One region of the Variovorax sp. KBS0712 genome, then DNA from elsewhere that is predicted to be linked to it. Evidence: riboswitches for the same ligand, from Rfam matches in the RefSeq annotation. Region 1 holds a riboswitch; the other holds the start of a gene.
The links. A riboswitch is a leader RNA that binds a small molecule or an ion and turns the genes downstream of it on or off. The one in region 1 is predicted to bind thiamine pyrophosphate.
Positions count from the first base shown of each region.

Region 2: linked by a shared signal. The riboswitch ahead of thiC (phosphomethylpyrimidine synthase ThiC) and the one ahead of FFI97_RS05150 (purine-cytosine permease family protein) in region 1 are both predicted to bind thiamine pyrophosphate.

Region 1 covers NZ_VCCD02000001.1:1,142,431-1,158,320, reverse strand. Annotated here, with positions in the region: gene FFI97_RS05165 (aromatic ring-hydroxylating dioxygenase subunit alpha) at 1-30, shown strand, start outside; gene FFI97_RS05160 (PDR/VanB family oxidoreductase) at 36-1,010, shown strand; gene FFI97_RS34400 (adenylate/guanylate cyclase domain-containing protein) at 984-1,544, opposite strand; TPP riboswitch at 3,034-3,139, shown strand; gene FFI97_RS05150 (purine-cytosine permease family protein) at 3,217-4,557, shown strand; gene thiD (bifunctional hydroxymethylpyrimidine kinase/phosphomethylpyrimidine kinase) at 4,502-5,350, opposite strand; partial or broken gene FFI97_RS05140 (FAD-dependent oxidoreductase) at 5,386-6,494, shown strand; gene thiS (sulfur carrier protein ThiS) at 6,509-6,706, shown strand; gene FFI97_RS05130 (thiazole synthase) at 6,745-7,554, shown strand; gene thiE (thiamine phosphate synthase) at 7,551-8,510, shown strand; gene FFI97_RS05120 (TonB-dependent siderophore receptor) at 8,507-10,648, shown strand; tRNA gene FFI97_RS05115 (tRNA-Asn) at 10,764-10,839, shown strand; tRNA gene FFI97_RS05110 (tRNA-Asn) at 11,029-11,104, shown strand; gene FFI97_RS05105 (YXWGXW repeat-containing protein) at 11,381-11,821, shown strand; gene FFI97_RS05100 (DUF11 domain-containing protein) at 11,858-13,621, opposite strand; gene FFI97_RS05095 (DUF11 domain-containing protein) at 13,611-15,719, opposite strand; gene FFI97_RS05090 (DUF11 domain-containing protein) at 15,739-15,890, opposite strand, start outside.
Region 2 covers NZ_VCCD02000002.1:1,021,681-1,037,570, reverse strand. Annotated here, with positions in the region: gene aceK (bifunctional isocitrate dehydrogenase kinase/phosphatase) at 1-1,256, shown strand, start outside; gene FFI97_RS21735 (acetyl-CoA C-acyltransferase) at 1,319-2,503, shown strand; gene FFI97_RS21730 (glutamate carboxypeptidase) at 2,594-3,841, shown strand; gene FFI97_RS21725 (acyl-CoA dehydrogenase family protein) at 3,882-5,012, shown strand; gene FFI97_RS21720 (metallophosphoesterase) at 5,017-5,853, shown strand; gene FFI97_RS21715 (hypothetical protein) at 5,984-6,331, shown strand; gene FFI97_RS21710 (uracil-DNA glycosylase) at 6,449-7,585, shown strand; gene FFI97_RS21705 (DUF2314 domain-containing protein) at 7,676-7,975, shown strand; gene FFI97_RS21700 (DUF5071 domain-containing protein) at 8,066-8,455, shown strand; gene FFI97_RS21695 (hypothetical protein) at 9,168-9,578, opposite strand; gene FFI97_RS21690 (YchJ family protein) at 9,756-10,187, shown strand; TPP riboswitch at 10,215-10,320, shown strand; gene thiC (phosphomethylpyrimidine synthase ThiC) at 10,413-12,296, shown strand; gene FFI97_RS21680 (HAD family hydrolase) at 12,386-13,078, shown strand; gene FFI97_RS21675 (thioredoxin family protein) at 13,165-13,491, shown strand; gene FFI97_RS21670 (AraC family transcriptional regulator) at 13,768-14,808, opposite strand; gene FFI97_RS21665 (isovaleryl-CoA dehydrogenase) at 14,936-15,890, shown strand, end outside.

The DNA of each region.
Region 1 (15,890 bases):
GCCGGCAACTTCCTCGTGCCGAAGGAATGAATGGCGTGTCGGGCGGCGCAGGCATCGCGGTGCGGGTGGCACGCAAGACGGTCGAGGCCGAAGGCGTGGCCGGCTTCAGGCTGGTACCCGCCGATGGCGAGCGCTTGCCGGCCTTCACGCCGGGCGCGCACATCGACGTCGCATTGCCAGGCGGGCTGGTGCGCCAGTATTCGCTGTGCAACGCATCGGCCCCTGACGGCGAGGGGCACTACGAAATCGGCGTGTTGCGCGACGCCGCCTCGCGCGGCGGCTCGCGGGCGATGCACGACGCCGTCCATGAGGGCTCGGTGTTGCAGATCGGCCCGCCGCGCAACCTCTTCGCGCTCGACGAAAACGCAACGCACAGCCTGCTGCTGGCCGGCGGCATCGGCGTGACGCCGCTGCTGTCGATGGCGCAGCGGCTGGCCGCGCTGGGGGCCGACTTCGCGCTGCACTGCTGCAGCCGCTCGGCGGCGCGCGCGCCCTACCGGCGCCGGCTCGAAGACAGCGCGTTCGCGCACAAGGTGTTCTTTCACCACGACGACGGCCCGCCCGCGCAGCACATCGACCTCGCCACCACCCTCGGCAGTCCGGCTCCGGGCCGACACGTCTATGTCTGCGGCCCCTCGGGCTTTCTCGAGGCCGTTCGCACGACCGCGCGCGCCCTGCATTGGGCGGACGCGCAGGTGCACTTCGAGTCGTTCTCGGGCGCCGCACCGCCGGCCGATGGACAAGGCTGCTTCGAGGTCGAACTGCACCGCTCCCGCCGCGTCGTCCACATCCCCGCGACGATGACTGTGCTGGACGCGCTCGCCGCCGAGGGCATCGAGATCCCGGTCTCGTGCGCGCAAGGCGTCTGCGGCACCTGCCTCACGCGGGTGCTCGCAGGCGAGGTCGCGCACCACGACCTCTACCTGACACCCGCCGAGCAGGCGGCCAACGACTGCTTCCTGCCCTGCTGCTCGCGGGCCCGCTCACCGAGGCTGGTGCTCGACCTCTAGGAGTTCGTAGAGCACCATCCGCGTCTGCCGCCCGCGCAGCTCGATCTGCTCCTCGATGCGCCGCGTGGCCAGACGCCCGCCCAGCCCTTCGAAGGTCGCCTCGGACATCAGCGTGCGCGTGCCCAGCTGCTTGTTGGTGCCTTCGATGCGGCTGGCCGCGTTGATCACGTCGCCCAGCGCCGTGTACGACAGCCGGTCGCTCGAGCCGAGCACCCCGGCGATCACGATGCCGGTGTGCATGCCGATGCGCGTGCGAAAAGGCTGCAGGCCCTCGGCCTGCCAGCGACGGTTGAGCTCGGTCATCTCGGCGTGCAGTTCGAGCGAGGCCGCGCAGGCGTGGTACTCCGCGTCGGGCAGGTCGGTGGGCGCGCCCCACAACACCATGATGCCGTCGCCCATGAACTTGTCGATCACGCCGCCGTGGCGCGCGAACACGCGGGTCGCGAGGTTAAAGTAGTCGGTCAGCTGCCGCATCAGCACGTCGGCCGGCATCGATTCCGCGATGGCCGTGAATCCTTCCACGTCGGTGAACATCGCGGTGATGCGGCGCGGCGAACCGTTGGGCTCTAGGGCATGGCCTTCGGCGATGAGCTGGCGGATCACGTCCACCGGCACGAACTTGCGAAAGGCCTGCAGGCTGCGCGCGGATTCGTCCAGCGCCTGGTTCAGGTGCTGGATCTCGAGCACGCGGCTCGACTCGCGCGGCAGGTCGTCGAGCTCGAGCCGCCCGATGCGCCGCGCCGTGCGCGAGAGACTTTCGATGGGCGCGGTCACCAGCTTCGACAGGCGCAGCGAAATGAAGAGCGCGATCGCCAGGAACGCCAGCACCAGCAGCAGCGACCACAGCACATTGCGGTGCAGCGCACCCAGCAGCGCCTCTTCGGGCTCCCAGCTGACCAGATGCCAGTCGGTGGCCGCAATGCGCGAAGTCTGCACCTGGTAGTGCTGGCCTTCGTGCACGAGCCCGAAGGCCATGTCCTCGGTCCAGCCGCGGCTGCCGTTGGCCAGCATGTGGGCGTGCAGCGCGCCGAGCACGCCGTCGTCGGGGTCTTCGAGCTTGCGCACCGAATGCGGGTTGTCGCTGCGCGCGATCACGTGGTGGTCGGCACTCAACAGCGCGCTGTGGCCGTGGCCCGTGCCGCCGAACAGGCGCACGAGGTTCGAGAGATGCCCCAGCGACACGCTGGCGACCGCCACAATCGTCTGCGCGACGCCCTCCTCGTCCTGCCGCCGGCTCGGCCGGGCATGGCTCACGCCCAGTTCCTTCATCGACGGCAGAACGAAGGGCGCGGTCCACACGGCGCGCTGCGCCTTCTCGGCCTGCGTGAACCAGTCCTGGTGCACCGGGTCGTCCTCGCTGCGAAAGGCCTCGATGCGCGTGGTCTCGTAGCGCCGCCGCGGGTCTTCGTCGCCGTCACTGTCGGGCGGCGACTTGTACTCCCAGGTCTCGGTGGTGAAGTCTTTCTCGCGCAGCACCTGCCGCACCACCGACACGGGGTGGCGCATGGCCATCAAGAAATGGCCATCGTCGCTGCCCACGCCGATGCTGTCGATTTCGGGTGTCTGTTCCAGCGCGGCCCAGAGCAGCTCGGCGGTCTGCTCGCCGTCGTGGCCCGCCGGGTGCAGGTCGGGCGTGTGGGCGATGGCGCGCACCAGCCCTTCGGTCTTCGCGAGGAAGGCGAGGACGTTGTCTTCGACCCGGTCGTGGTTGACCTTGTGCGCCGACTCGCCCACCTTCGACACCAGCTGCTCCGCCCCCCAGTAGCCGAAGGCCACCAGCAGCAGCGACTGCAGCAGCGCGACCGCGCAGATGATGGTGCCGACGTCGACCCGGAAGCGCCGCAGGCGGGTGCGCGGCGCGTTCGCGGGTGGCGCCGGTGGCGGTCCCGGCTGCTTGAATTCGTCTGCCATGTGTCGTGGTTCCCCAGGGCATGTGAAACCGCCCTCGCGACGCGGATTTTCATGCGTCTGCGACGTTCTGCGGCGCGGGGATAAAATCCGCCCCGCGCCGCAGTTCGCTGGGGCGCATCGCTAGGGGTGTCGAGCCGGATTGTTCCGGGGCTGACTGAGAGAGTCCCTTTGAACCTGACTGAGGTAATCCTCGCGCAGGGAAGCTGGTCCGGTGGCCTGTCGCGTTGTCTCGCGCGACGGCCGCGCCACTGGAGCCTCGCCCACCTGCCAAACCTTTTGCACTGGAGCAAAACGGATGGCACACGACCACGACAACGACAGTTCCGCTTCCGGCAACGAAGCGCTCACGCCCCTGCCCGCCTCCCGGCGCGTCTTCGGCTGGCACGACCACGCCTCGCTGTGGTTCAGCCTCGGCGTGGGGCTGCTGGTGATGCAGATCGGCGCCTACCTGGTGCCGGCCGTGGGCACGCGCGACGCGGCACTGGCGATCGTGCTGGGCTCGCTGCTCGGCGCCGGGCTGCTGGCCTGGACCGCGCGGCTGGGCTGCGAAACCGGGCTGGCCAGCGCCGGCCTGATGCACGCCACCTACGGCAGCGCCTTCGCGCGGCTGCCGGTGCTGCTCAACATCGTGCAGCTGGTGGGCTGGACCACCTTCGAGCTCGTGATCATGCGAGAAGGCACGCAGGCCATCGGGCAACAGGCCTTCGGCCCCGCGCTGGGCACGGCCTGGGGCGGCGTGCTGACCACGCTGCTGTGGGGCGCGGTGCTGCTGGCCCTGCTCGCGGGTTCGATGGTGAAGCTGGTGCGCCGCTTCGTGAGCCGCTTCGGCCTACCGCTGGTGGTGCTGTCGCTGCTGTGGCTCAGCTGGCAGTTCGCGACGCGGCTGCACGCCAAGGGCCTGGACGCCTTCTGGGCCCGGCCGGGCGACGGCAGCATGGGCATGTTCAGCGCGCTCGACCTGGTGATCGCGATGCCGGTGTCGTGGCTGCCGCTGGTGGCCGACTACGCGCGCCACGGCAAGCGCAGTGCCGCCGGTGGTTTGGGCAGCGCGTTCAGCGGCACCTGGATCGGCTACGCGCTCGCCAACATCTGGTGCTACGCACTGGGCGTGATGGTGGTGAGCGTGGCCGAGCCGGGCACCAGCCTCGTCACGGCGCTGCTGCTGGCGCAGGGCGGCCTGGTGGCGCTGGGCCTGATCCTCATCGACGAACTCGACAACGCCTATGGCGACGTGTACTCGGGCTCGGTGTCCACGCACAGCCTGCTGCCCCGCTGGAGCGTGAAGCGCTGGGGCCTGCTGCTGGCAGTGCTGTGCATCGGCCTGGCGCTGGTGCTGCCGATGCACACGCTCGAACCCTTCCTGCTGCTGCTGAGTTCGGTGTTCGTTCCGCTGTACGGCGTGATCCTCGGGCGGCTGGGCAGCGGAAGCGCCGTGTCGGCAAGCGGCACGCGCACCATCGACTGGGGCGCGGCGCTGATCTGGCTCGCGGGCATCGCGGCCTACCACGCGCTCGCCAAGTGGGCGCCGCAGTTCGGCTCGGCGCTGCCGACGCTGGCGGCGACCTTCGTGCTGGCCTGGCTCAGCCGGCCGACAGCGGCAAGCGGTGGGTCGGCACTGGCGCAAAGCCGTGGTTGAGCGGACCGTGGCCCGCACCGACCTGCACATTCGCACCGGCGCTCATCGCGCCGAGGATGTACGTGCGTGCGCGCTCGACCGCCTCGGGCAGCGCCAGGCCCAGTGCCAGGTGCGCGGCGATGGCCGACGAGAGCGTGCAGCCGGTGCCGTGCAGGTTGCGGCTGGCGATGCGTTGCGACGCGAGTCGCTTGCGCGCGCCGCTGCGCTCCAGCAGCACGTCGACCACCTCGTCGCCCGGCAGGTGGCCGCCCTTGAGCAGCACCGCCTTCGCGCCGAGCGCGAGCAATTCGTCGGCCGCGCCGTCGAGCGCGTCGATGCCGCCGATGGCATGACCGACCAGCAAGGCGGCTTCGTCGAGGTTGGGCGTGACCACCACGGCGCGCGGGAACAGCTCGCGCACCAGCACCTGCACGGTCTCGGCCGCGATCAGGCGGTCGCCGCTGGTGGCGATCATCACGGGGTCGAGCACCACGTTCTTCAGCTGGTAGCGGTCGATGGCCCAGGCCACCACCTCGACCACCTCGGGCGCGTGCAGCATGCCGAGCTTGACGGCGTCGACGCCGATGTCTTCCACCACGGCCTGGATCTGCGCCTTCAGGAAGTCGGGCGGCACGCCGTGGATGCCCGAGACGCCCACCGTGTTCTGCGCGGTGAGCGCGGTGATGGCCGTCATGCCGTAGCAGCCGAGCGCCGCGAAGGTCTTGAGGTCGGCCTGGATGCCGGCGCCGCCGCCGCTGTCCGAGCCGGCGATGGAGAGCACGCGTGCATAGCGCTGGGTGGGTGCTTGGGTCATGGCGAAAATTATCGGCGAGCCGACGGAGGTGCCGCATGAGCACACCGCATCCCCTGCCTTTCGGCTCGGCGGCGATCCTCGGCGCGGGCCTGATGGGCCGGCTGCTCGCGGTCGAGCTGGCACGCGCGGGCTGCCGCATCGACCTGTACGAAGCCGGCAGCCCCGAGGCCGAAGGCGCGGCCGCGCGCGTGGCCGCGGCCATGCTCGCGCCGCTGGCCGAATCGGCCGTCGCGCCGGTGTCGGTCGTGCGCATGGGCCAGCACGCGCTGTCGCGCTGGCCCGAGCTGCTAGCGCCGCTGGCACAACCCGTGTTCTTCCAGCGCGAAGGCACGCTGGTGCTGTGGCACCGGCAGGACGCCGCCGAGGCCACGCGGCTCGCGGGCGTGCTGGCGCGCACCGGTGCGCAGGTGCCCGAGCTGGCACCGATGCAGGCGCTCGACACCCCCGCCGCCATCGCCGCGCTGGAGCCCTCGCTGGGCACGCGCGCTTCGCGCGCGGCCTGTACCTGCCGGGCGAAGGCCAGCTCGACAACCGTGCGCTGCTGGCGTCGCTGCGTGCCACGCTGGAGGCTGATGCCCGCGTGACGCTGCACTGGCAATCGCCGCGTGCGCCCTCCGACTTTTCGCCCGGCACGGCAGGCCAGCCCGACTGGGTGATCGACTGCCGCGGCCTCGGTGCCAAGCCGCAATGGAATGCACTGCGCGGCGTACGCGGCGAGGTGATCCGCGTGCATGCGCCCGAGGTCACGCTGCAGCGGCCCACGCGGCTCGTGCATCCGCGCTACCCGCTGTACATCGCGCCCAAGCCCGACCATCTGTTCGTGATCGGCGCGACCGAGATCGAGTCGGACGACCTGTCGCCCGCCAGCGTGCGCTCCACGCTCGAGCTGCTGAGCGCGGCCTACGCGGTGCACAGCGGTTTTGCCGAGGCGCGCATCGTCGAGATCGCGACGCAATGCCGGCCCACGCTGCCCGACAACCTTCCCGCCATTCGCCAGCCCCAGCCGCGCGTGCTGCAGATCAACGGCCTGTACCGCCACGGTTTCATGATCGCGCCCGCCCTGCTCGACGCGGCGATGGAACTGCTGGCGCACGGCCGTTCCACGCTCGCACGCGGCTTCGGCATGGACGTGCCCGACGCATGACCACAACATCGACGATGAACATCCTGATCAACGACAAGCCCTGCACGCTGCCCGAGGGCGCGCTGCTCGCCGACGCGCTGGCCGTGCTGCAGGCCGTGCCGCCTTTCGCGGTGGCGGTGAACCGCGAGTTCGTGCCGCGCTCGGCCTATGCCACGCACCCACTGCACGCCGACGACCGCGTCGAGGTGATCCGCCCGGTGACCGGCGGCTGACCGAACGCACCAGAGACAAGACGATGGAGACGACAACCATGACCAATCCCGATCCCCTGGTCCTCTACGGCCAGACATTCCAAAGCCGCCTGCTGCTGGGCACCGCGCGCTACCCCTCGCCCGACGTGCTCGAAGCCGCCGTGCAGCGCGCGAAGCCCGCGATGCTGACCGCCTCGCTGCGCCGCCAGACCGCCAGCCAGGGCTCCGGCAACAGCGACCTCGGCAACGGCTTCTGGGAGCTGCTGCGCAAACTGGCCGTTCCGGTGCTGCCCAACACCGCCGGCTGCCACAGCGTGCAGGAAGTGATCGCCACCGCGCAGATGGCGCGCGAGCTGTTCGACACGCCGTGGATCAAGCTCGAGCTCATCGGCGACGACTACACGCTGCAGCCCGACACGCTGAACCTCGTCGATGCGGCGTCGCAGCTGATCCGCGACGGCTTCCACGTGCTGCCGTACTGCACCGAAGACCTCGTGCTGTGCCAGCGCCTCGTCGATGTCGGCTGCCAGGCCGTGATGCCGTGGGCCGCGCCCATCGGCACCGGGCGCGGGCCGGTCAACCCGTATGCGCTGCGCCTGCTGCGCGAGCGGCTGAAGGTGCCGATGCTGGTCGACGCGGGCCTCGGCCTGCCCTCGCATGCGTGCCAGGTGATGGAGTGGGGCTACGACGGCGTGCTGCTCAATACCGCCGTCGCGCTCGCACAGGAACCCGTCGCCATGGCCGGCGCGTTCGCCGATGCAGTGCAGGCCGGCCGCGCCGCCTACCGCGCCGGCGCGATGGCCGCACAGGACGCCGCGCAGCCCAGCACGCCCGTGCTCGGCACGCCCTTCTGGCACCACGCACCATGAACACCATCGACACCACCAACGCCCGCGCCGTGGCGCAAGCCATCGTCGCGGCCCACGGCCTGCGCTTCGGCGCCGCCACGGCCACGGCCGTGAGCGGCGCGCCGCACTTTACCTCCGACGACGCCATCTATCGGGGCGCCAAACAGGCCTGCACCGCGCTCGGCTTCATCGAGATCGACGCCGAATGCCTCGCCCATGCGTGGCGCGCGCAGACCGAACGGCTCAGCCAGTTCGACGCGTCGGCATGGCCCGATGCGCCAGTCGATTTCGGCATGGGACCCTTTCCACCGACCGCGCGTGCCGACGCCTTTCCGCCCTGCCCCGAACGGCTCGGCCTCTACGCCGTGCTGCCCGACGCGGCATGGGTCGGCCGCATGGCGCGCGCCGGTGTACCGACGGTGCAGCTGCGCTTCAAGTCGGACGACACCGAGGCCGTCGCGCGCGAAGTGCAGGCCGCCGTCGAAGCCGTGCGCGGCACCGGTGCGCTGCTCTTCATCAACGACCACTGGCAGGTCGCCATCGCGGCCGGCGCCTACGGCATCCACCTCGGGCAGGAAGACCTCGACACGCTATCGCCCGATGAGCTTCAACAACTGCGCGCTTCCGGCCTGCGGCTGGGCGTGAGCACCCATGGCTACGCCGAGATGGTGCGCGCCGACGCGGTGAGCCCGAGCTACATCGCGATGGGCGCCATCTACCCGACCACGCTCAAGAAGATGGCGACCGCGCCGCAGGGCGTGGCACGGCTCGCAGCCTACGCGCGGCTGCTGCGCGGCTACCCGCAGGTGGGCATCGGCGGCGTCGATGCCGTGCGGCTGCCCGAGGTGCTCGCCACCGGCGTCGGCTCGGTCGCCGTGGTGCGCGCACTGGTGGCCGCCGACGACCCCGAGGCCACGGCCGCTCAATGGATGACGGCGATGCACGCCGCCCCCGGTTCCCCTGAACGCACAGAATGAACGCTCGACTTTTCTCGCACTCCCCGCTTTCGCGCGCGCTTGCCGCCGCCCTCCTCGCTTTCGGTGCTTGCGGCGCGCATGCGCAATCGCAGTCGCAAGCACTGCCCGAAGTCACCGTGAACGACGGCGCCGCCGCGCCGCAGGCCGAGATCAGCGGCTTCGGCGACGTGCCGCTGCGCGAGCTGCCGCTGTCGGCCACGGTGATCGACAGCCAGCAGTTGCGCAGCAGCGGCGCACGCCGCCTCGCCGACCTGACCCAGTTCGACGCCTCGGTCACCGACGCCTACAACTCCGCCGGCTACTGGGACTACCTCACGGTGCGCGGCTTCGTGCTCGACAACCGCTTCAACTACCGTCGCGAAGGCCTGCCGATCAGCGCCGAGACGGCGATCCCGCTGGACAACAAGGAGCGCATCGAGATCCTGCGCGGCACCAGCGGCATCCAGGCCGGCACCAGTGCGCCGGGCGGGCTCGTCAACTACGTGGTCAAGCGCCCGACCGAGCAGGACCTGCGCACGGTCCGCCTCGAAACCACGAGCCGCGGCAGCGTGCTCGGCGCGATCGACGTCGGCGGGCGCTTCGGCGAGAACCGCCAGTTCGGCTACCGGCTCAACCTGGCCGGCGAAAAGCTCAAGCCGCTCACGCACAACCTGGACGGCAGCCGCCGCCTCTTCTCGCTCGCGGCCGACTGGCGCATCACGCGCGATTCGGTGCTCGAGTTCGAGGTGGAGCAAAGCCACAAGCAGCAGCCGAGCCAGAACGGCTACAGCCTGCTGGGCAACACGCTGCCCCGACCGGTCGATCCGCGCATCAACCTCAACAACCAGCCGTGGTCGCAGCCCTCGGTGTTCAAGGCGCTGACCGGCACGGTGCGCTTCAGCCAGGCACTGAATGCCGACTGGCGCTGGAGCGCGCAGATCGGCCAGCAGCGCCTGAAGACCGACGACCGGCTGGCCTACGCCTTCGGTTGCGGCGCCGAAGGCAACTACGACCGCTACTGTTCCGACGGCACCTTCGACGTGTACGACTTCCGCAGCGAGAACGAGCGCCGCACGCAGACCGCGGGCAGCCTGAACCTCAAGGGCAACGTGATGACGGGCAGCGTGCGCCACGAGCTGGGCTTCGGCCTGCTGCAAAGCCGCGTGCGCAACCGCTTCCAGGACCAGGCCTACAACTACGTCGGCACCGGCAACATCTGGGCCACCGCGATGACGCCGGCCGACCCGCGCCTGACCGACGCCAACACCAACCGCAACGAGCGCTCGACCGAGCTGTCGGTGCAGGACGCAATCCGCTGGAACGACCGCTTCACGACCTGGATCGGCGCGCGGCACACGCGGCTGTCGCGCGACAGCATCCGCACCGACGGCTCGCGCCCCACCGGCTACAGCGACAGCATCACCACGCCGTGGATCGCGGCCAGCTACACGATCCAGCCCGGGCTCCTCGCCTATGCGAGCTGGGGCAAGGGCGTCGAATCGCAGGTCGTGCCGAACAAGAGCTCGCAGTACGCGAACGCGGGCGAGGCGCTGCCCGCGCTGCAATCGCGCCAGTGGGAACTGGGCCTGAAGGGCGGCGACGCGGCGTTCAACTGGCAGCTCGCGTGGTTCGACATCTCGCGCCCGATGACCAACCTCGACCTGTGCGGCGCGTCATGCACGGTGCGCAACGATGGTCGCGCGGTGCATCGCGGCCTCGAAGCCGGCGCGCAATGGACCGGCGGCCCGTGGCGCCTGGGCGGCAGCGTGGCGCTCATCGACGCCAAACGGCGCGGCAGCACGGCCGCGCCCGAGCTCAACGGACAGGCGCCCACCAACGTGCCCAAGCAGGTGCTGCGCGCGCAGGCCGCGTATCGTTTCGCGTCGGTGCCGGGCCTCGAACTCGCGGGACAGCTGTCGTACGAAGGCCGCCGCAACGTGCTGCCCGACGGCTCGATCCGGCTGCCGTCGTGGACGCGCCTGGATGCAGTGCTGCGCTACGACACCAAGCTGGCCGGCATGGCCACGAGCTGGACGCTGGCTGTCGACAACCTGTTCGATCGCCGCTACTGGAAGGAATCGCCCTACCAGTTCAGCCACGTCTACCTGTTCCCAGGTGCGCCGCGCACGCTGCGCCTGGGCTTGAGCATCGCGATGTGACGACATGAGCGGGGCGCTTCGTCTTCGTCATCGCGGCGTCGTCGCCACGAATTCGTTGCGCCGGCGCCGCGTTGTTTTGGAAGCCCCAAAAATCACGCTATAATCTAAGGCTTGTTCCTCGATAGCTCAGTTGGTAGAGCGCCGGACTGTTAATCCGTAGGTCCCTGGTTCGAGCCCAGGTCGAGGAGCCACAATAAAGCCGCAAGGCCTCTGGAAGGCCCGCTACTCACAAGGTAGCGGGCCTTTTCATTTGTGAGACGACCGTCGAACGAAGACGTGTGCCAAGCGATGGAAAGAAATCGCCCCGCACACTTCGATTGGCAAAAATTGAGGGTCGCCGTTCAGAACGGCGATTCCATTGAATATAATTGAAGGCTTGTTCCTCGATAGCTCAGTTGGTAGAGCGCCGGACTGTTAATCCGTAGGTCCCTGGTTCGAGCCCAGGTCGAGGAGCCACCATTTGCTGAAGGCCCGTTACTCACAAGGTAACGGGCCTTTTCGCTTTGCGGGGGCCTTTTCGCTTTGCGGCCCTTTTGCTTTGGCGCCACACATCGGCCGCCGCCAACCCGCTCGCGGGCCTGTCCGACACGCAGGCCCCGCCCTGCGTGCAAAACTCCCTCTTTGTTAATGACTTGTGCTGCCCTGCCCCGGGCAAACCCGTGCACGCGACGCGCCGCTCAGGCGTTGTTTGGGCTCAGTCATTCACAAATAACAACCATCAAGGGCATCACGATGAAACTCACAAGAATTCTCCTGGCCGCCGCCGTGGCCGCCGCCACCTTGCCCGCCGTGGCGCAGGTGTCCGTCAACATCAACGTGCCCGGCCTCATCCAGGTCGCGCCACCCGCACCGCGCTACGAACCCGCGCCACGGCCGCGCAGCGGCCAGGTCTGGGTGCCCGGCCATTGGCAGTGGAACGACCGCGCCTACGCATGGCGTCCCGGCTACTACGTGGCAGCCCGCCCCGACTACGCCTACGCCCCGGGCGGCTGGGTGCGCGCCGACGGCGGCTGGCGCTGGCGCGAAGGCGACTGGCGCCGCGCCGAGCGCCGTGAGGAACGCCGCGAAGACCGCCACCACCGCCGCCATGACCACGACCGCTACGACCATGACGACGACCACCGCGGCGGCGGCCACTGCCCGCCCGGCCAGGCGAAAAAGGGACGCTGCTGATAGCAGCAGCTTGCGCGCCTGCTGACGCGCAAGTCGTCAGTTCACCGTCACCGTGAACCGCACGTTGCCCGTGCCGCCGGGCGCGAGTTGTCCGGTGAACTTCCAGTCCAGCGGACCCGTTCCGCCCGGCGCCTGGGCGGCTGCACACGCCACGGCCGGCGCAGGCAATGCATTGGCCGGTGTGCGCTTCGTGCATGCGGTCAGCGTCGCCGGGGTCGCGCCTTCCTGCGAGGCGACGAAGCTGGTGTAGACCGGCGTGACGTCGCTCACCGTCAGGCCGCTGATCGGCGTCGCGCCGTTGTTGGTGTAGGTGATGCGGTACTCGAGCGTCTCGCCCGACTTGGCTTCGTTGTTGAGCCCGAAGTCGCCGTTCTTCGTCAGGTTGCGCACTTCCTTCTTGAGCTCCAGCGCCGTGCTCGACACGGTCGTGGTATCGAGCACGAGGTAGCTCGCGCTCAACGCGGGTGATGCGTTCGTGAACACGAAGCTCGCCTGCACCGAACGCTTGTCGTTGTAGCCGGCGAGCGCGCCGGCCGGAATGAACTCCTGCACCACCACGCAAAGGTTCTGCCCCGTCATTACGGGCCGGGGCACCGCCGGCGGATAGAGCACCGTAGCGCCGGCCTGCAAGGCACCGGTGCAGCCCGGGTCTTCGTAGATTTTTGCGCTCCAGCCGTCGATCGGCGGCGTGGCCACCGCGCCGGCCACACCGAAGCTCACCGTCCCGCCGGTCTGCGCCACGAAGGTGTGCGCGTGGCTCACGCTGCTGCCGGGCGAGCCGGTGCGGGCGCTGTCGGCGCCGAAGCGGTTGAGAGCCACGTCGCCGAAGTTCAGCTCGCCGGCCCGGGCATCGTTCCATGCAAAGGCGATGTGGTCCGGCGCCCCTGCGGCGGTGCGCGCGTAGGTGTAGGTCCGCCCGCCCACGGCCACGCCCGTGCCGGAAGGCAGCGGCGTGGCACCGACCGACGCCCCCGTGGACAGATGACCCGCCGGCGTCACCTCCTCGACGCACACCGGATCGCCCTCGGACGGCGACGAAGGCTGCGACGGCAGCTCCAGGCGGTAGTGGCCCGAGCCGTCGGTCACGGCCGTGGACCACACGCCCGCCGCACAGTTGGTGAGCCGCATCCGCACGCCCGCGAGCCCCGCTTCGCCACCGTTGGCCACACCGTCGTTCGGCACGCCCGCGCCGCGGCCGTTGTCGATGAAGACGCGGCCGGTGACGGCATGCGCATCGCTGTTGACGAAGGTGCATTCAAGGTCCGCACCGGCCACCATCCACTCGGCAGGAATCTTCAGCGCATTGCCGGCCAGCACCACCGGCGGCGCCGACGCGGCCGCTGCGGCCGGGCTCGAACCCGACACCCCGCGAATGGGCGACGGCGCGATGACGTCCTTCAGGTCGCGGCAGCTGGCGCTCACCGGGTTCACGGGCCAGCCGGCAGGCGACGTTTCGGTGATGGTGACCGGCACGCCCACCTTGCCGGTGATCGTCTGCGCACCGATACCCCGGCCCGGCGCGCTGACCGTGATGGTGTCGCGGGCCACGCTCAGGCCCGACAGCGCAAAGTCGAAGCGATGGGTGCCGGAACCGCTGATCACTTCCTTGACGATGCGAAGTTTCGGAGGCAGGAGGACCGCGACCGGCCCCGTCGAGTCATCGCAGAGCGCTTCGTTCGGCAAGGTGGTGCAAAGCGGATCCCCACCACCGCTCAGGTTGATGGAGTTCGTACCACCCAGCGGCCCGACGGCCGTGGCGTCGACGTGCACAGGAATCTCGACAGAGAAGCTACCGGGCATGACACCCGCAGCCACGCTGCAGCGGACGACCACGGAGCCGGCGGGGGAACAACCGCTCAGGACACCCGTGGTATTGATCGCGACCAGCACGGGCGGTCCAGCCAGTGTGATGCCCTTGGGCAAGACGTCCTCGAGCACGAGCGGCGCTGTGGTCGGAGCAAAATCCACAACGACGTCGACCAGGTAGAGCTGCCCCGGCGCCCCGACAATCAATGGGTGGGGCCTCGAATACTTGAATCCCCGGATGCGCGTCCCAGCAACCGGTGTGATTGTCGTGCTCGCGCATGGACCGACACCGTTGCACGCGGGGTCCCCGCCCCCCCACGGCCGTTGCCGCGTTGATCACGCGCGGCATCGCAGCCGCCAGAGGCGTCACCGGAATGACGAACGACGCGGACGTTGCCATGCCCGCAGGCACCGTGCACGTCACGACCTGCCCGACCCTGCTGCACCCCGAAGGCAGCTTGCCGATCGTCAAGGAGACTGGGAAGGTGTCAGTGATGACAGTGTTCGCCGTCGTCATCCCGGCATTGGTGCTGCTCAGTTTCAGCGTGTAGCTGGCCGGCAGGCCGACAAGAAACTCCGACGCATCGGCCATCTTTTCGAGCTTCAGCGTCGCCTGTGGTACCACGCGCGTGGGCGGCGTGGTCGCATCGCACGCCTGTCCTGGCGCCGTCGTGCAGGCGGCGTCGCCACCGCCGCTGAGGTTCACCGTGTTCGTGCCGCCGTTGGGGCCCACGGCCGATGCGGCGACGTTCACAGGAATCCGTATTTCGAAAGTGCCGGGCGCGATGCCCGCCGCCACGCTGCAGTTGGTCGTGTTCGATCCCGAGGTCGGGCAACCACTCAGCACGCCGGTGGTGGTTCCCGCCACCAATGTCGGGGCCCCGCGCAGGGTGACACCCGGCGGCAAGGTGTCCATCACCGAGATCGGCGCCGTGGTCGTGCCGTTGGCCACGGTAACGAGCACAGCGTAGAACTGGTTGGGCGCCCCCACCCCCAGCGGGCTGGCGCTGACCGTCTTGGTCGAGGTGATGACGGGCGGAGGCGTAGGGACCACCGGCGTGGTCACCGTGCTCGTGCACGCCCCCATGTCGTTGCACATGGCGTCTCCCCCCCTCGATACCGTGGCCGTGTTGGTCACGCTGGGCACGGCAGAAGGCAGGGGCGTCACCGGAATGACGAAGGACACGGACGATGTGAGCCCTGCGGGCACCAGGCAACTGACGGCCTGGGCCGCTCGGCTGCACCACGGGGGAAGGTCGCCGATGGTCAGCGAAGACGGCACGTTGTCGGTCACCACCATTTCGGAAGTGGTCGCGGTGCCACTCGAGTTCGTCAGCGTGAGTGTGTAGCTGGCGGGCTGGCCGACGACCCATGGGGCCGCGCTGGCTTCCTTCTTGAGCGCCAATGGGGGAACTGGGAGGTTTTCCACGAAGAAGCACACCAGGTTGTCCGACCCATTCGGCTGACCGTAGAGTGGCTCGTGCGAGAGCGTCACGGAAGACACGGATGTTCTCGAAATAAGGGCCCATGCAGAGGCCCCACGACCGAACGAGGTGGCGAGGTCCGCCCCCTCAAGATTGCCGTCTGCGTCGATTTTTACCGGCGCAAGGGCCCTAAACTCTGTGGCCGATAGATCGGAGATAGGCGTCGTGACCTCCGCCGCAGTGAACGGATAGTGGTTTCCGTTGACGGACACCGCCATCTTCTCGCACCCAATTGCTGGGTCGCAGTCGAGCACGTAAGTTCGAATGCTCAGGTTCTTCACCGGCACAGAAAAATTGAACGTGCATGCTTCCCACGAGTTGAACTTTCCCAGCGTGAGATAAGTACCCCATGCGCGCTTGTCCTCCACCCTGCATGCACCCTCCGTGGTGACAGCGACTTCCCCGTAGGTTCCGCTCTTCCATATACATAGCTCCGCAGCCGTGGCCTGCGTGCCGATCAGGAGCGAGGTCAGTGCCAGAAAGGCGACGCCGCGCAAGGCATGAAAGAAGTGCGCCACGCCTTTTGCAAGCGCCATCGCACGCGTCCGCACGGGTAGGCAGCGAAGCGCCGTCGCGCAGCGCATCGAATCAGTTTTTTGCATTTTCATTGGCCATTCCTCCGCGACTTCATCGATCGGTCCGCTCGTCTTTCACGGGGGCTGCTGCGCCCGCCGACGCGGCACCCAGCGCCGTCTCGTCGAACTTGAAACGCAGCCGGATGTACGCGCCCTTGCTCGTGTAGTCGTTGGCCGCCAGGTCGCGGTCTTTCAGGCCCACGA
Region 2 (15,890 bases), on a different contig from region 1:
GCTTCCACCAGGTCAAGCTGCGCGCCAACTTCCAGCTGCAGGTGCTGTCGGGCCTGTTCTACCGGAACAAGGGTGCCTACGTGGTCGGCAAGATCATGAACGGCTTCACCGAGATCCCGTTCTCGCTGCCCATCCTGCACGACACCCACGGCAAGTTCTACATCGACGCGGCGTTGTTCGGCGAGGACGACCTGCAGATGCTGTTCAGCTTTGCGCGTGCCTACTTCATGGTCGACATGGAAGTGCCCTCGGCCTGGGTGCAGTTTTTGCGCTCGCTCATGCCGCGCAAGCCGCGCGCCGAGATCTACAACGCGCTCGGCCTGGCCAAGCAGGGCAAGACGCTGTTCTACCGCGACTTCCTGTCGCACCTGAACTACTCGAGCGACCGCTTTCGCATCGCGCCCGGCATCAAGGGCATGGTCATGCTGGTGTTCGACCTGCCCTCGTTCCCCTTCGTGTTCAAGGTCATCAAGGACTTTTATCCGCCGCAGAAGGACACCACGCGCGAGCAGATCAAGGGCAAGTACATGCTCGTGAAGCAGCACGACCGCGTGGGCCGCATGGCCGACACGCTCGAGTACAGCAACGTGGGCTTTCCGCTCGACCGCTTCGAGCCCGAGCTCATCGAGGAGATCCGCAAGTTCGCGCCCAGCCAGCTCGAGATCGGCGACCGCGACGGCAACGGGGAGATGGAGGTCGTGCTCAAGCACGTCTACATCGAGCGTCGCATGATCCCGCTGAACATCTACCTGCAGGAAGCCTTCGACACGCTGGCCCACCCCGAGAGCCCGGCCCAGGCCCGGCGCGCCAAGGACCAGCTGGAGCATGCGGTCATCGAGTACGGCAATGCCATCAAGGACATGGTGGCCGCCAACATCTTCCCCGGCGACATGCTGTGGAAGAACTTCGGCGTCACGCGCGGCGGCAAGGTCGTGTTCTACGACTACGACGAAATCGAATACGTCACCGACTGCAAGTTCCGCAAGGTGCCCACGCCGCGCAACGAAGAAGACGAGATGAGCGGCGAGGTCTGGTATTCGGTCGGCCCGAAGGACGTGTTCCCCGAGACCTTCGAGCCCTTTCTGCTGGGCAACAAGGACGTGCGCGCCGCCTTCATGGCGCACCACGCCGACCTGCTCGACGCCGCCTTCTGGCAGCACCACAAGGAACGCATCCAGGCGGGCCAGATGCTCGATGTGTTCCCGTACGAAGAGTCGCAACGCTTCCAGCACGAAGGCCATGCGACGCATTTCTGACCGCCCGATTCCGTTTTCGTTTTGTCTTTGATTTCACTTTCACATTCCTGAAGGAGACCCCCATGTCCGAATCCATCGTCATCGTCGGCGCCGCCCGCACCCCCATGGGTGGCTTCCAGGGCGACTTCTCGTCCCTCTCCGCGCACGACCTGGGCGGCGCGGCCATCAAGGCGGCCGTCGAGCGCGCCGGCATCGCGCCCGAGAGCGTGGGTGAAGTGCTGTTCGGCAACTGCCTCATGGCCGGCCAGGGCCAGGCCCCGGCGCGCCAGGCGGCCTACAAGGGCGGCCTGCCCGACAGCGCGGGCGCCGTCACGCTCAGCAAGATGTGCGGCTCGGCCATGAAGGCCGCGATGCTCGCGCACGACCTGCTGCTGGCCGGCACGCACGACGTCATCGTGGCAGGCGGCATGGAAAGCATGACCAACGCGCCCTACCTCATGCTCAAGGGCCGTGGCGGCTACCGCATGGGCCACGACAAGATCTATGACCACATGATGCTCGACGGCCTCGAAGACGCCTACCAGCCCGGCCGTTCCATGGGCACCTTCGGCGAAGACTGCGCCGCCAAGTACAACTTCACGCGCGAGCAGCAAGACGCCTTCGCCATCGCCAGCGTGCAGCGCGCCAAGGCCGCCACCGAATCGGGCGCCTTCAAGGACGAGATCACGCCCGTCACCGTGAAGGGCCGCGGCGGCGACACCGTCATCTCCATCGACGAAGGCCCGGGCAAGGTCAAGCTCGACAAGATTCCCACGCTCAAGCCCGCGTTCAAGAAAGAAAACGGGACCATCACCGCCGCCTCGAGCTCGTCGATCAACGACGGCGCCGCCGCGCTGGTCATGATGACCGAGTCGCACGCCAAGAAGATCGGCGCCAAGCCGCTGGCGCGCATCGTCGGCCACGCCACGCACGCACAGCAGCCCGAGTGGTTCTCCACCGCGCCGGTCGGCGCCGTGCAGAAGCTCTTCGCCAAGACCGGCTGGAGCGTGAAGGACGTCGACCTGTGGGAAGTGAACGAGGCCTTCGCCGTCGTGCCCATGGCCCTCATGCACGAGCTCGACGTGTCGCACGACATCGTCAACGTGAATGGCGGCGCCTGCGCGCTGGGCCACCCCATCGGCGCCAGCGGCGCGCGCATCATGGTCACGCTGCTGCACGCGCTGAAGGCGCGCGGCAAGAAGCGCGGCGTGGCCACGCTGTGCATCGGCGGTGGCGAAGGCACCGCCGTCGCGCTCGAATTGCTATAACGCCAGGAGCCGCCGGCGCCCGGGAGAGGGCGCCGGCCGGTTTCCACCCCGGACACTTCAAACAAAACCATGCGTAGAGCAGGAGATTTCATGCGCCCATCCCTTCACCGTACCGCCGTTGCCGCCGTGCTCGCTACCGCCTTCGTGGCAGGTGGCGCCTGGGCCCAGAAGCGCGACAACGTGCTGTTCCAGGCCGCCACCGACGAGCAGCCGGCGGTGATCAAGACGCTCGAGAAGCTCGTCAACATCGAGACCGGCACCGGTGACGCCGAAGGCATGGCCGCCGCCGGCGCGTACCTCGAAGGCGAACTGAAGAACCTCGGCTTCACCGTCACGCGCAGCAAGTCGGCCGGCCTCGTGGTCGGCGACAACATCGTCGGCAAGCTCAAGGGCCGCGGCGGCAAGAACCTGCTGCTCATGTCGCACATGGACACCGTCTACACCAAGGGCACGCTCGCCAAGGCGCCGTTCCGCATCGAAGGCGACAAGGCCTACGGCCCCGGCATCGCCGACGACAAGGGCGGCAACGCCGTCATCCTGCACACGCTCAAGCTGCTCAAGGACTACGGCGTGCGCGACTACGGCACCATCACCGTGCTGTTCAACACCGACGAGGAAAAAGGCTCCTTCGGTTCGCGCGACCTGATCCAGGAAGAAGCCAAGCTGGCCGACTACGTGCTCTCGTTCGAGCCCACCAGCGCCGGCGACGAAAAGATGTCGCTCGGCACCTCGGGCATCGCCTACGTGCAGGTCAACATCACCGGCAAGGCCTCGCACGCGGGCGCCGCACCCGAGCTGGGCGTGAATGCGCTGGTCGAAGCATCCGACCTCGTGCTGCGCACCATGAGCATCGACGACAAGTCGAAGAACCTGCGCTTCAACTGGACCATCGCCAAGGCCGGCAACGTGTCGAACATCATCCCGGCCAGCGCCACGCTGAACGCCGACGTGCGCTACGCACGCAACGAAGACTTCGACGCCGCCATGAAGACCCTCGAAGAGAAGGCACAGCAGAAGAAGCTGCCCGAGGCCGACGTCAAGGTGCTCGTCACGCGCGGCCGTCCGGCCTTCAACGCGGGCGAGGGCGGCAAGAAGCTAGTCGACAAGGCCGTGGTCTTCTACAAGGAAGCTGGCGGCAGTGTGGGCGTCGAAGAGCGCACCGGCGGCGGCACCGACGCGGCCTACGCGGCGCTCTCGGGCAAGCCCGTGATCGAAAGCCTGGGCCTGCCCGGCTTCGGCTACCACAGCGACAAGGCCGAGTACGTCGACATCAGCGCCATTCCGCGCCGCCTGTACATGGCCGCGCGTCTCATCATGGACCTGGGCGCCGGCAAGTAAGCCTCGCACCCACCGACAAGAAAGAACTGGAGACAACGCCATGCTGCTCAGCGCAGACCAGGAAGCCATCCGCGACGCGGTGCGCGATTTTTCGCAGGCCGAGCTCTGGCCCAACGCCCCCAAGTGGGACCGCGACCACAGCTTTCCGAAGGAAGTGCACCAGGGCCTGGCCGCGCTGGGCGCCTACGGCATCTGCGTGCCCGAGGAGCATGGCGGCGCGGGCCTCGACTACCTCACGCTCGCACTCGTGCTCGAGGAAATCGCGGCCGGCGACGGCGGCACCAGCACCGCCATCAGCGTGACCAACTGCCCCGTCAACGCCATCCTCATGCGCTACGGCAACGCGCAGCAGAAGAAGAAGTGGCTCGAGCCGCTGGCCCAGGGCCAGATGCTCGGCGCCTTCTGCCTCACCGAGCCGCAGGCCGGCAGCGACGCCTCGAGCCTGCGCACCACCGCGCGCAAGGACGGCGACGGCTACGTGATCGACGGCGTGAAGCAGTTCATCACCAGCGGCAAGAACGGCCAGGTCGCCATCGTCATCGCGGTGACCGACAAGGGCGCCGGCAAGCGCGGCATGAGCGCGTTCATCGTGCCCACCGACGCGCCCGGCTACAACGTCGCGCGCCTCGAAGACAAGCTCGGCCAGCACAGCAGCGACACCGCGCAGATCAACTTCGACAGCTGCCGCATCCCGGCCGAGAACCTCATCGGCGCCGAAGGCGAGGGCTACAAGATCGCACTCGGCGCACTCGAAGGCGGCCGCATCGGCATCGCCGCGCAGAGCGTGGGCATGGCCCGCAGCGCCTTCGACGTGGCCGTGGCCTACGCCAAGGAACGCCAGGCCTTCGGCGGCGCCATCTTCGACCAGCAGGCCGTGGGCTTTCGCCTCGCCGAGTGCGCCACGCAGATCGAAGCCGCGCGCCAGCTCATCTGGCACGCCGCCAGCCTGCGCGACGCCGGCCGCCCCTGCCTGAAAGAAGCCGCCATGGCCAAGCTCTTCGCCAGCGAGATGGCCGAGCGCGTGTGCAGCGCCGCCATCCAGACGCTGGGCGGCTACGGCTACGTGAACGACTTCCCGCTGGAACGCATCTACCGCGACGTGCGCGTGTGCCAGATCTACGAAGGCACGTCGGACATCCAGAAGCTCTTGATTCAACGCGCGCTCGCCTGACCACGTGAGCCGACGCCGCGGCCGACCCTGGGGCTCGATCGCCGCGGCACTCGCGCTCGCGGCGCTGGCCGCCTGGAGCGTCGTCATCGAGCCGCGCTGGGTGGCCGCGCGTGTCGAGCCCCTGGGCTCGGCGCAGTGGCAGCCGCCGGCCGGCCTGAAGGTCGCCGTGGCCAGCGACTGGCACCTCAGCACGCGCTCGCTGTGGCGCGTGACCAGCGCCAACCGCGCCGCGGCCATCGTCGACCAGATCAACGCGGCGCTGCCCGACGTGATCCTGCTGCCCGGCGACTTTCTTGCCGGCTCCGGCGACGACGAAGACTTTTCCATCGAAGCCATGGCCGCCGTGCTCGGCCGCCTGAAGGCGCCGCAGGGCGTGTACGCGGTGCTCGGCAACCACGACTGGTGGCACGACGGCGAACGCACCGCCAAGGCCCTGTCCGCGCAGGGCATCCGCGTGCTGGAGAACGCCTCGGTGCGCCTGCCCGGGCACGACCTCTGGGTCGTCGGCATCGGCGACGACTCCACCGGCCATTCGCAACCCGACAAGGCCCTGGCCGGCGTGCCACCCGGCGCCGCCACGCTGGTCATGATGCACGACCCCTTCAGCTTCGCCGGCATGCCGCGCACGCAGGGGCTCGTGGTGGCGGGGCACACGCACGGCGGGCAGATCAGCGTGCCGGGCTACGGTGCCTTGGTGGTGCCCGGGCGTGCGCCGCGCGAATGGGCCTATGGCTGGATCGCGCACAAGGACAACAAGCGGATGTACGTGACCAGCGGGCTTGGTGTGAGCATCCTGCCGGTGCGGTTCAACATGCGGCCTGAGTGGGTGATGTTTCGGTAGGGCGGTGCGTGGTGGTCGCTGGCGCTTGACGGGCGTCGTGGAGGCCGCGAACATTGCCGTCGCCTTGTGTGAGGTGCAAGGCCGGGTTTAGCAGCCCGCTGACATCCTGCGCAGCAATTCTTGGAGGCCTATGGCCAATGCTTCAAGCGCAGTCACCGACGCCGGTTGTTCCTGTGCGTCTTCCCGTTCCGCCACTCAATTCACACCCTTCGAATGGGTGCAAGGCGAACGGCTCCCGCCTTCACTGCAAAGCCACGCGGCGTTTCTCAACGAGGCGCGCGATGTGGTGCAGGGCGCGCAGACGTTGGTTCAGTTGCTCGAATGGGATGAGGATCGGCGCGACGCCGCTTCTTCTGATGCAGGCGCCGCGCCGCTTTTCGATGCATGCCAGCGGAGTTCGCTGCAGCGGTTTCTTGCGGTCTCGCTGGGGCTTCTGCATGCGCGGATTGAAGCGCAGTGCGAGGCGTTGACTGAGTAGGGGCGTGCAGCTCGCGCGGAGAGGCGTTCCCGGTTCAGAGGACATTAGCCTGTGGCATTCTTCAGCTGCCGCGTTCGCGGCCACAACCGGTCATTCGACCAGAGGGCAGAAATACGCATGCAACCAAAGCAGCTTCTCGCACAGAACGTTGAGTTCGGCAACGCCGGCGGTTTGGACACTGACGGTACCGGCTGGTTCATCGGGTTCAACGATTGGACCAAGAACCCGCCGTCCCACTTGCGGCATGTGCCGACCGAAGAGCTCACTGCTGGTCTGTGCGTCAAGTGGTTCTGCCACCCGGCTGGAAATCCGAACGGCGAATCCAAGCCTCTGAGTGAGGGGCGGACGATGTCGGTCTTGGTGAGCCCAGCCAGTGAATTCAGGATTGAGTTCTCGACGAGCGCCGAATTCGTGCCGCACGACACGCTGTCGCACACCTTGCGGCGCCACGGCGACTTCGTCATATGGGGCCCCGGCGTGTTCCATCGCGCCTTTGGTGGCCAGCCGGCATGCATCCTCACGGTTCGATGGTCCAGACCCGGTAGACGGGGTTCGGCCATTAACGGCCATGGGCGGGGTTCGCGAGGCGAGAGCCAGCATGACCCATTGACTGCCAGCACCTTCATTCCAGTCTTTCGAGCCCGCGACCAGGTGCTTGCCAGTGACGAGGCGGTGGAGGCCAGGCGCGCTAGGTCCTTTGAGCCACACGTAGCGCTCTTACAGGCGCTGGCTGAGCGGATAGGCGCAAGCCGTGACGCGCCCGACGGCGTGCCGCGCTTCGACCCGCTCGATGGCGGCATCAACGCACGCGTGCTTCTCTTGCAGGAGGCTCCGGGCCCGCGCGCTGTCGGAAGTGGTTTCATCAGCTCCGACAATCCGGACCAGACGGCAGCCAACGCCCGGCATGCTTGCGAGTCAGCGGGACTCTCTCGCCGCGACGTGGTGCGTTGGAACGCAGTTCCCTGGTACCTCGGGAACGAGGAGGGCACCAAAATCCGTCCTGCAACCCGAGAAGACGTCAAGCGGGCCGAGCCATGGCTTGCGGAGTTGCTGCAATTGCTGTCGCGGCTGCAGGTGGTTGTGCTAATGGGCAAGAATGCGCAGCGGCTCGCGCCGGTTCTCAAGCGAATTGCGCCGCACCTGCGTGTCGAGAGAACACCCCACTGCTCGCCGCTGGCGCTCAACTATTCACTAGATCGCCGCACTGAGCTGATTGAGACGTTGCGAGACGTTGCTGTCAACTTGCGGACTTGATGGAGTACAGCAAACGGCCAGAACCGGTCGTTCGCGAGTCAGATCGAGTTCACCGGTAACCGATCATCCGCTCAAGCAAGGAGGTTAGTTTTGCAGTTCGAACTCGATGATGGGGAGGCTCGGCACGAAGAAGCACCGGGGACGTTCTACATCCCTCCTCGGGAGCGGCGAGCCAACCTACAGCCTGGTCAGCTCGTCAAACTGGTGTTTCGCATTCAGCATGATGAGACGGTTGACGTTGAACGGATGTGGGTGATCGTCGAGGACATCACCGCGACCGGCTACGTCGGTTCGCTGAACAATCAGCCGATGTCCACGGACGAACTACAAATGGGCGCTCTAGTCCCATTTGGCCCCCAACACGTCATTCAGATCTACGAGGATGAGTGACGGATGTTGCTGTTGCCGGCTACTAGCTGCCGCTCGCCGCGCCGGGCTGAATTTGGTCAGTAGTGGCCGTTGAACATGCGGGAGCACTCATTGCCTGAAATTGCACACCTTTTGCCAGTCGACAAGCACGACCTGCCGAGGGCAGAAGCGATCGTCGCTCTAGGCTATCCGGCCGTCGACGCGCTTCTTCCTGAGTTGATCGCTTGGGTGCAAGACATCAACTGGCCTGTCGCAAACGTCTTGATTCCCTTTCTGGCTAGCATCGGTGAACCGCTGGCACCTCATCTGCGGATGATCTTCGAGTCCGAAGATCACGTCTGGAAGTATTGGGTGCTCGACAAACTTGTTGCTCCGTCACCCAGGCTCGCAGTGACCGTCGAGCCGTATCTTTTGCGCATGGCCTCGGACCCGAGCCCTGGTGAAAGTGACGAAGGGGTCGATGAGATCGCTCGAAGGATCCTGGTTAAGAAAGCAGCCTGAGTAGGCCGTGACAACGTCTTTCGGGTGTCTGCCATCGAGAATCGGGGACGTCTCTTTTGGGCCCGAAGCGGCTATGTGCCCTGTGTCGAATGTCAGTTCATGACCGGATACTGCCAGACCGCCTTAGGCGGGGTGCTCTCCATAACGACGGCCGTGAGCCCCGATTGCTAAGTCGGCAATCTGCCACTCCGCCGCGCTCGGTCTGCGAGTGCTTCCCGGTGCTGGGACAACAACTCGAGCGTCAAATCCTTGAGCATTTTCTGCGGGGCATCGTTGTTGTGAAGAGGGAAACTGAACGTTTGCCGAAATCGTCGCTGGAGCCATTTCGGCGCGGACGATGGCGATTGCGCCCACTCCTCGCAAAGCCAACGGGCCACAGCTTGCTTGTCCGCCGACAGCAAGTCTGAATGTTGACTTATCAGAGCAAGAGACTTAGCTTTCATCTGTTGCGAATACTCGCATATGGGTTGAGCCGTACCAAATTGGTCAACGGCGAATCCTGGCCGTTCTCAGTCTTCGGCTTTGAAGTGAAGCACTCCGAGTGCTCATGATTCCAACTGTCTCCGCGATCCAGGCAGCTATCCATCGACAGCTCGCGGCCCAGCCAAAGGCCCGCGGTGATGAATGCTGCCGTCAGCAGCAATGTGATTCCAATGCGTGATCGCGTGCTCATGATGAAAGGCCACTCATGGCTGGTTGCAGGCAGACAAAGCTATTGCGTGTGAACTCTAAATCCCAAGTAGAGAAAAAACGCCACAACCGCCCCGACGATGGCAAGCCCAACCGACCACGGAATGTCCATGTCACTGCGCTCGCGACGCGAGACGCCATCCATACGGGTCAGCATCGTGCGTCGCTGGTCCGGCGTGTGGATGAGGAACTTGACGACGCCTGCAATGCCGCAAAGGGCAACAGCGCCTCCGATGATCATCAATCCCCAGACTTCCATATTGAACGTGAGGGGAAATGCACCATCGGCACTTGCGACAAAGGGTTCGCGTCCTCTTCGCGTGACAACGATTTGTCCGGCGCGCCATGCGTTGAATCCGTGCAGAAAGGCGAAGGCGCCCAAGGAGAGGGTCGCAGCGAGCAGGAAGAACAGCTTGAGGAATCGCAAAAGCATGCTTTGGTGTTCAGCTTGAAGGAACGAAACGCCGGACGACTTTAGCGGCACAAGCCATTGGCGCAAGAGGCCCCGGCGCCTTTGGCCCCGGCAGGTCCCCGCAAAGCGGGCATGCCCCGAAGCCTCCCACCCCCCCCTTCAGCCCCCACCGCGCCAAGTGTTCCAATAGAGCCCTTCATGAGCGCCACCGACCCCACTCCCGGCCCCTGCCCCTGCGGCCGCACCGACCGTCGCGACAAGCCCATTGGCTACGCCCTGTGCTGTGGGCGCTACCTCGACGATTTCGAGAACACGCCGGCGCCCGACGCCGAATCGCTGATGCGTTCGCGCTATTCGGCCTTCGTGCTGGCGCGTGCCGACTACCTGCTCGCCACCTGGCACGCGTCGAAGCGGCCGGCGTCGGTGGAGTTCGAGCCGGGCGTCAAATGGCTGGGGCTGGACATTCGCTCGCGCTCGGTGCTCGACGCCGACCACGCCGAGGTCGAGTTCGTCGCCCGCCAGCGCGGCGCGACGGGCGTGGCGTTCCGCCTGCACGAGCGCAGCCGCTTCGTGCGCGAGAACGAGCGCTGGTATTACGTCGACGGCGACCTGCACCAGCCCCCGGGTTGACGGCGGCGGGCTTCGGCCCGCACAATCGGCCCCGCTCCGGGGTGCACGCATGTGGCGTGCTGAGATGGCAAAGCAGCCGACCCGCGAACTTGATCCGGGTCATACCGGCGTAAGAAGAGCTGCACTCCCTGACTTCGGTCCGTCACTCCCTTTTTCGGTGGCGGGCCTCCCGAGGTCCATCGAGCGATTGCGGAGCACCCTTTCCCTCAACAAGGAGTGCCCCCGATGAATGCCCCCGACAAGTTCACCTCGCTGCTGTCGCTGACGCGCGAACCCTTTCCCGCCTCGCACAAGTGCGTCATTCCGGGCAGCCGGCCCGACCTGTTCGTGCCCGTGCGCGACGTGGCGCTGACCAACGGCGAAACCGTCTCCCTGTACGACACCTCGGGCCCCTACACCGACCCGAAGGTCGAGATCGACGTGCGCCGCGGCCTGCCCGACGTGCGCAGCGCCTGGGTCATCGAGCGTGGCGACACCGAAAGTTATGAAGGCCGCACGCACCACGCGCTGGACGACGGCGCCAAGAACGAAGACCGCGACGCGCAGCGCCTGGCCGAGCTGCGCGCCGGTGCCTCGGCGCTGCAGCGCACGCCGCGCCGCGCCAAGTCGGGCGCCAACGTCACGCAGATGCACTACGCGCGCCGCGGCATCGTCACGCCCGAGATGGAATACGTGGCCCTGCGCGAGAACGGCAAGCGCGAGTGGATGGCCGAGTACCTGGCCAACGAGGAGCGCGCCAAGCGCGTGGCGGGCAACCCGATGGGCGCGAGCATTCCGCGCATCATCACGCCCGAGTTCGTGCGCGACGAAGTGGCCCGTGGCCGCGCGATCATTCCTGCGAACATCAACCACCCCGAGGTCGAGCCGATGGCCATCGGGCGCAACTTCAAGGTGAAGATCAACGCCAACATCGGCAACTCGGCCGTCACCTCGAGCATCGAGGAAGAAGTCGAAAAGCTGGTGTGGGCCATCCGCTGGGGCGCCGACAACGTCATGGACCTGTCGACCGGCAAGAACATCCACACGACGCGCGACTGGATCGTGCGCAACTCGCCGGTGCCCATCGGCACGGTGCCGATCTACCAGGCGCTCGAAAAGGTGGGCGGCGTGGCCGAAGACCTCACCTGGGAAATCTACCGCGACACGCTCATCGAGCAGGCGGAGCAGGGCGTCGACTACTTCACCATCCACGCGGGCCTGCGCCTGCCGTTCATCCACCTCACGGCGGACCGCATGACGGGCATCGTGTCGCGCGGCGGCTCGATCATGGCCAAGTGGTGCATCGCACACCACAAGGAGAGCTTCCTCTACACGCACTTCGAGGACATCTGCGACATCATGAAGGCCTACGACGTGAGCTTCTCGCTCGGCGACGGCCTGCGCCCCGGCAGCGGTGCCGATGCGAACGACGAGGCCCAGTTTGCCGAGCTGCGCACGCTGGGCGAACTCACGCAGATCGCCTGGAAGCACGACGTGCAGACCATGATCGAAGGCCCGGGCCACGTGCCGATGCACATGATCCAGGCCAACATGGACGAGCAGATCAAGCACTGCCACGAGGCGCCGTTCTACACGCTCGGCCCGCTGACCATCGACATCGCGCCGGGCTACGACCACATCTCCAGTGCCATCGGCGCCGCGATGATCGGCTGGGCCGGCACGGCAATGCTCTGCTACGTGACGCCCAAGGAACACCTGGGCCTGCCCGACCGCGACGACGTGAAGCAGGGGATCATTGCCTACAAGATCGCCGCGCACGCGGCCGACGTGGCCAAGGGCCACCCGGGTGCGCGCTCGCGCGACGACGCGCTGAGCAAGGCGCGCTTCGAGTTCCGCTGGCAAGACCAGTTCAACCTGGGCCTGGACCCCGACACGGCGCGCGAATTCCACGACGAGACGCTGCCGAAGGACTCGAGCAAGGTGGCGCATTTCTGCTCGATGTGCGGCCCCAAGTTCTGCTCGATGAAGATCACGCAGGAGGTGCGTGAGTACGCGGCCAAGAAGGGCGTGGCCGAGGCGGCTGCCATGGCCGAGGGCATGGAAGAGAAGTCGAAAGAATTCATGGCCGGCGGCGGCGAGATCTACATCCCCATCCGTCCCGTCGCCTGAAGCGGTGAATGACCCGATAGCCTGAGTCTGCCCGTGCGGAAAGGGGGCGTTGCTACCATGGGGCCAGACCCCTGAACTCCAGCCTCGCAATGACCCCTTTCCCCTTTTCCGCCGTTCTCTTCGATTGCGACGGCGTGCTCGTCGATTCCGAGCCCATCACCAACCGCGTGCTCGCCGACATGCTCGGCGAGCTCGGCTGGCAGCTCACGGCCGAGGAATCGATGAACATCTTCACCGGCAAGGCCGTGAAGGACGAGACGGCGCTCATCGAGGCCAAGACGGGCTTCAAGATCACCGACGACTGGCTGCGCGGCTTCCGCGCCCGCCGCAACGAGGCGCTGGACCGCGACCTCGTCGCCATTCCCCATGCGCCTGCCGCCATCCGCGAGATCCATGCGCGGCTCAAGGGCCGCATCGCCTGCGCGTCGGGTGCCGATCGCCACAAGGTCGAGCTGCAGCTGGCCAAGGTCGGCCTGCTCGACTGCTTCGAGGGCCGCATCTTCAGCGGCCACGAGATGCCGCGCTCCAAGCCGCATCCCGACGTGTATCTGGCCGCGGCGGAAGCGCTCGGTGTCGATCCGAAGCGCTGCGCGGTGGTCGAAGACACGGTCACCGGCGCGATGGCCGGCGTGGCCGCGGGTGCCACGGTGTTCGGCTACAGCACGGGCGAGTCGGGCCACAGCGGCCCGGGCGCGCTGCGCGCCGCGGGCGCCGTGGCGGTGTTCAGCGACATGACCGGGCTGCCCGCGTTGCTGGCCGGCTACGGCCTGCAGGCGGCCTGAGTTTCTGGTGCAATGACGCCCGTCAGCGTGTGGCGCGCCCGTCGCCTGCACGCGCTCCTTCCCACGAATTCGCAAGGACCCTGCCCATGACCTCCGAGTACCAGACCGATCAACCCGACCGCAGCGAGATCGACGCGCTCCAGGGCCCGGCCGTGGTGGAGTTCGGCACCAACTGGTGCGGCATCTGCAAGGCCGCGCAACCGAACATTGCCGAGGCCTTTGCCAAGTACCCGAACGTGCGCCGCATCAAGGTGGAAGACGGCAGCGGCCGCCCGCTGGGCCGTTCGTTCAACGTGCGGCTGTGGCCCACGCTGGTGTTCATGCGCGACGGGCAACAGGTCGCGAAGCTGGTGCGGCCGGAAGACAGCCAGTCGATCGCCGATGCGCTGGCGTTGATCGATTCGCCGGCCTGAGTTCCGTTATTCAGGGCGACGCTCCCGCCGACGCGGTGCCTTGCTCCGCGAATGTCCCCCGGCCTGCGGCCTCCTCCTTGATTTCGCTGCGCAAGGCACCCCATCGACGTGAGCGTTGGGCAGTGCGGTTGTTGATCGACCGGCACAACGACAGCGCCCATCGTGCACAGGGCACTGGGTGCTTCCCGCAGCGAAATCAAGGAGGAGGGCGAAGCCCGGGGGACATTCGCGGAGGGAAGTACCCGGTGGCCTGTGCACGCGCCCTGAACAAGCGCCCTACAACCCCAGCTGCCGAAAATCCCGAGGCGCGTGCCCCGTCCACTGCAGGAACGCCCGCGAAAAGCTCTTCTCGTTGCGGAAGCCCACCGCCAGCGCCACCTGCTTGATCGGTCGCGTGGTCCGGCGCAGCTGCTCCACCGCCAGCTCGTGCCGCACCTCGTTCTTCAGCACCTGCAGCGAGGTGCCTTCCTCATGCAGCTGCCGGTGCAGCGTGCGCCCCGACACATTCAGCAGCCCCGCCAGCGCCTCCGCCGTGGTCGCCTCGCCGGCACGCGCGCGCAGCAGTTCGCGCACGCGCTGCCCCAGCAGGCGGTCGCGGCGGTACTGCAGCACCGTGAGCGGCAGGGCGCGCTTGAGCATGGTGCGCAGCGCGCGCTCGTCGCGCAGCAGCGGCAGCGCGAGGTAGCGCTCGTCGAAGCTGATGCTGGCCTGCGGCGCGTCGAAGTGCACGTCGGGCGTGAACATCAGCGGGTAGGCGTCGCGGTGCGGCGGTGCCGCGAACGGAAAGGTGGCCTGGCGCAGCGAGATGCGTGAGTCGATGGCCCAGCACACATACCCGTGCATGAAGCGCAGGCTGGTCACCAGGCAGAACTCGCGGAACACGGGGTCGAGCGGGCGGTTCTCGGTGATGCGCAACGTGGCCACGCCGCCGGTCACGTCCAGCGCCAGCGTGATGTCCTCGGTCAGCAGGCGGTGGTGGCGGCACCAGCGCTTGATGGCCACGCCCAGGTCGGGCGAGGTGAGCGAGGCGCGGCACAGCATGCCGTAGCTGCCCCAGGGCAGGCGGCGCGAGAACCAGCCCAGCGCCTCGTCGTCCAGCTCCTGCATCGCGTGGCCCGACAGCGCCTCGAACTGCGCGGCCGTCACCCGGGCGCCCGGGCGGGCCAGCTCGCGCGGCGCGATCTGTGCCGCCTGCAGGGCCTGCGCGGGGTCCTTGCCGTAGCGGGCATACCCTTGCGCGATGGCTCGCACGAAGGCCATCGGCGTGACGGCGCGGGCGGGTCGCAGGAAGGCGGGGGACGACGTGGCGGAGGGCATCGGTCGTGGCGCAATTTGCAACCATTGTGGCGCCAATTGCGGCGCCACGAGGCGTAAGCTGCGTTTTTTCAAGCGCCATCCGCGCGGGCAGCCCTGCGCGCCGACCCCTTCAGAGGAGACAAGACTCATGCACGATTTCGGCCTCAACTTCGACCTGGGCGACGACATCGACGCGCTGCGCAGCGCGATCCAGGACTTCGCCGCCAACGAAATCGCGCCCCGCGCCGCCGAGATCGACCGCGACAACCTGTTCCCGCACGACCTGTGGCAAAAGCTCGGCGAGCTGGGCCTGCACGGCATGACGGTGAAGGAAGAATTCGGCGGCACCGAGCTGGGCTACCTGGCCCACATCGTGGCCATGGAAGAAGTCTCGCGCGCCTCGGCCTCGGTGGGCCTGTCGTACGGTGCGCACTCCAACCTGTGCGTGAACCAGATCCACCGCAACGGCAGCGAAGCGCAGAAGAAGAAATACCTGCCCAAGCTGGTGAGCGGCGAGCACGTCGGCGCGCTGGCCATGAGCGAGCCCAACGCCGGCTCCGACGTGGTGAGCATGAAGCTCAAGGCCGACAAGAAGGACGGCTACTACGTGCTCAACGGCGGCAAGATGTGGATCACCAACGGCGGCGACGCCGACACGCTGGTCATCTACGCCAAGACCGAACCCGAGATGGGCGCGCGCGGCATGACGGCCTTCATCGTCGAAAAGAATTTCAAAGGTTTTTCGGCAGGCACCAAGCTCGACAAGCTCGGCATGCGCGGCTCCAACACCTTCCCGCTGTTCTTCGACAACTGCGAAGTGCCCGAAGAGAACGTGCTCGGCGGCGAAGGCATGGGCGCCAAGGTGCTGATGAGCGGCCTGGACTACGAGCGCGCCGTGCTCTCGGGCGGCCCGCTGGGCATCATGGCCGCCTGCATGGACGCCGTGATCCCCTACATCCACGAGCGCCAGCAGTTCGGTCAGAGCATCGGCGAGTTCCAGCTGATGCAGGGCAAGATCGCCGACATGTACTCGACCTGGCAGGCCACCCGCGCCTACGTGTACGCCGTGGGCAAGGCCTGCGACCGCAACGACCATGCGCGCA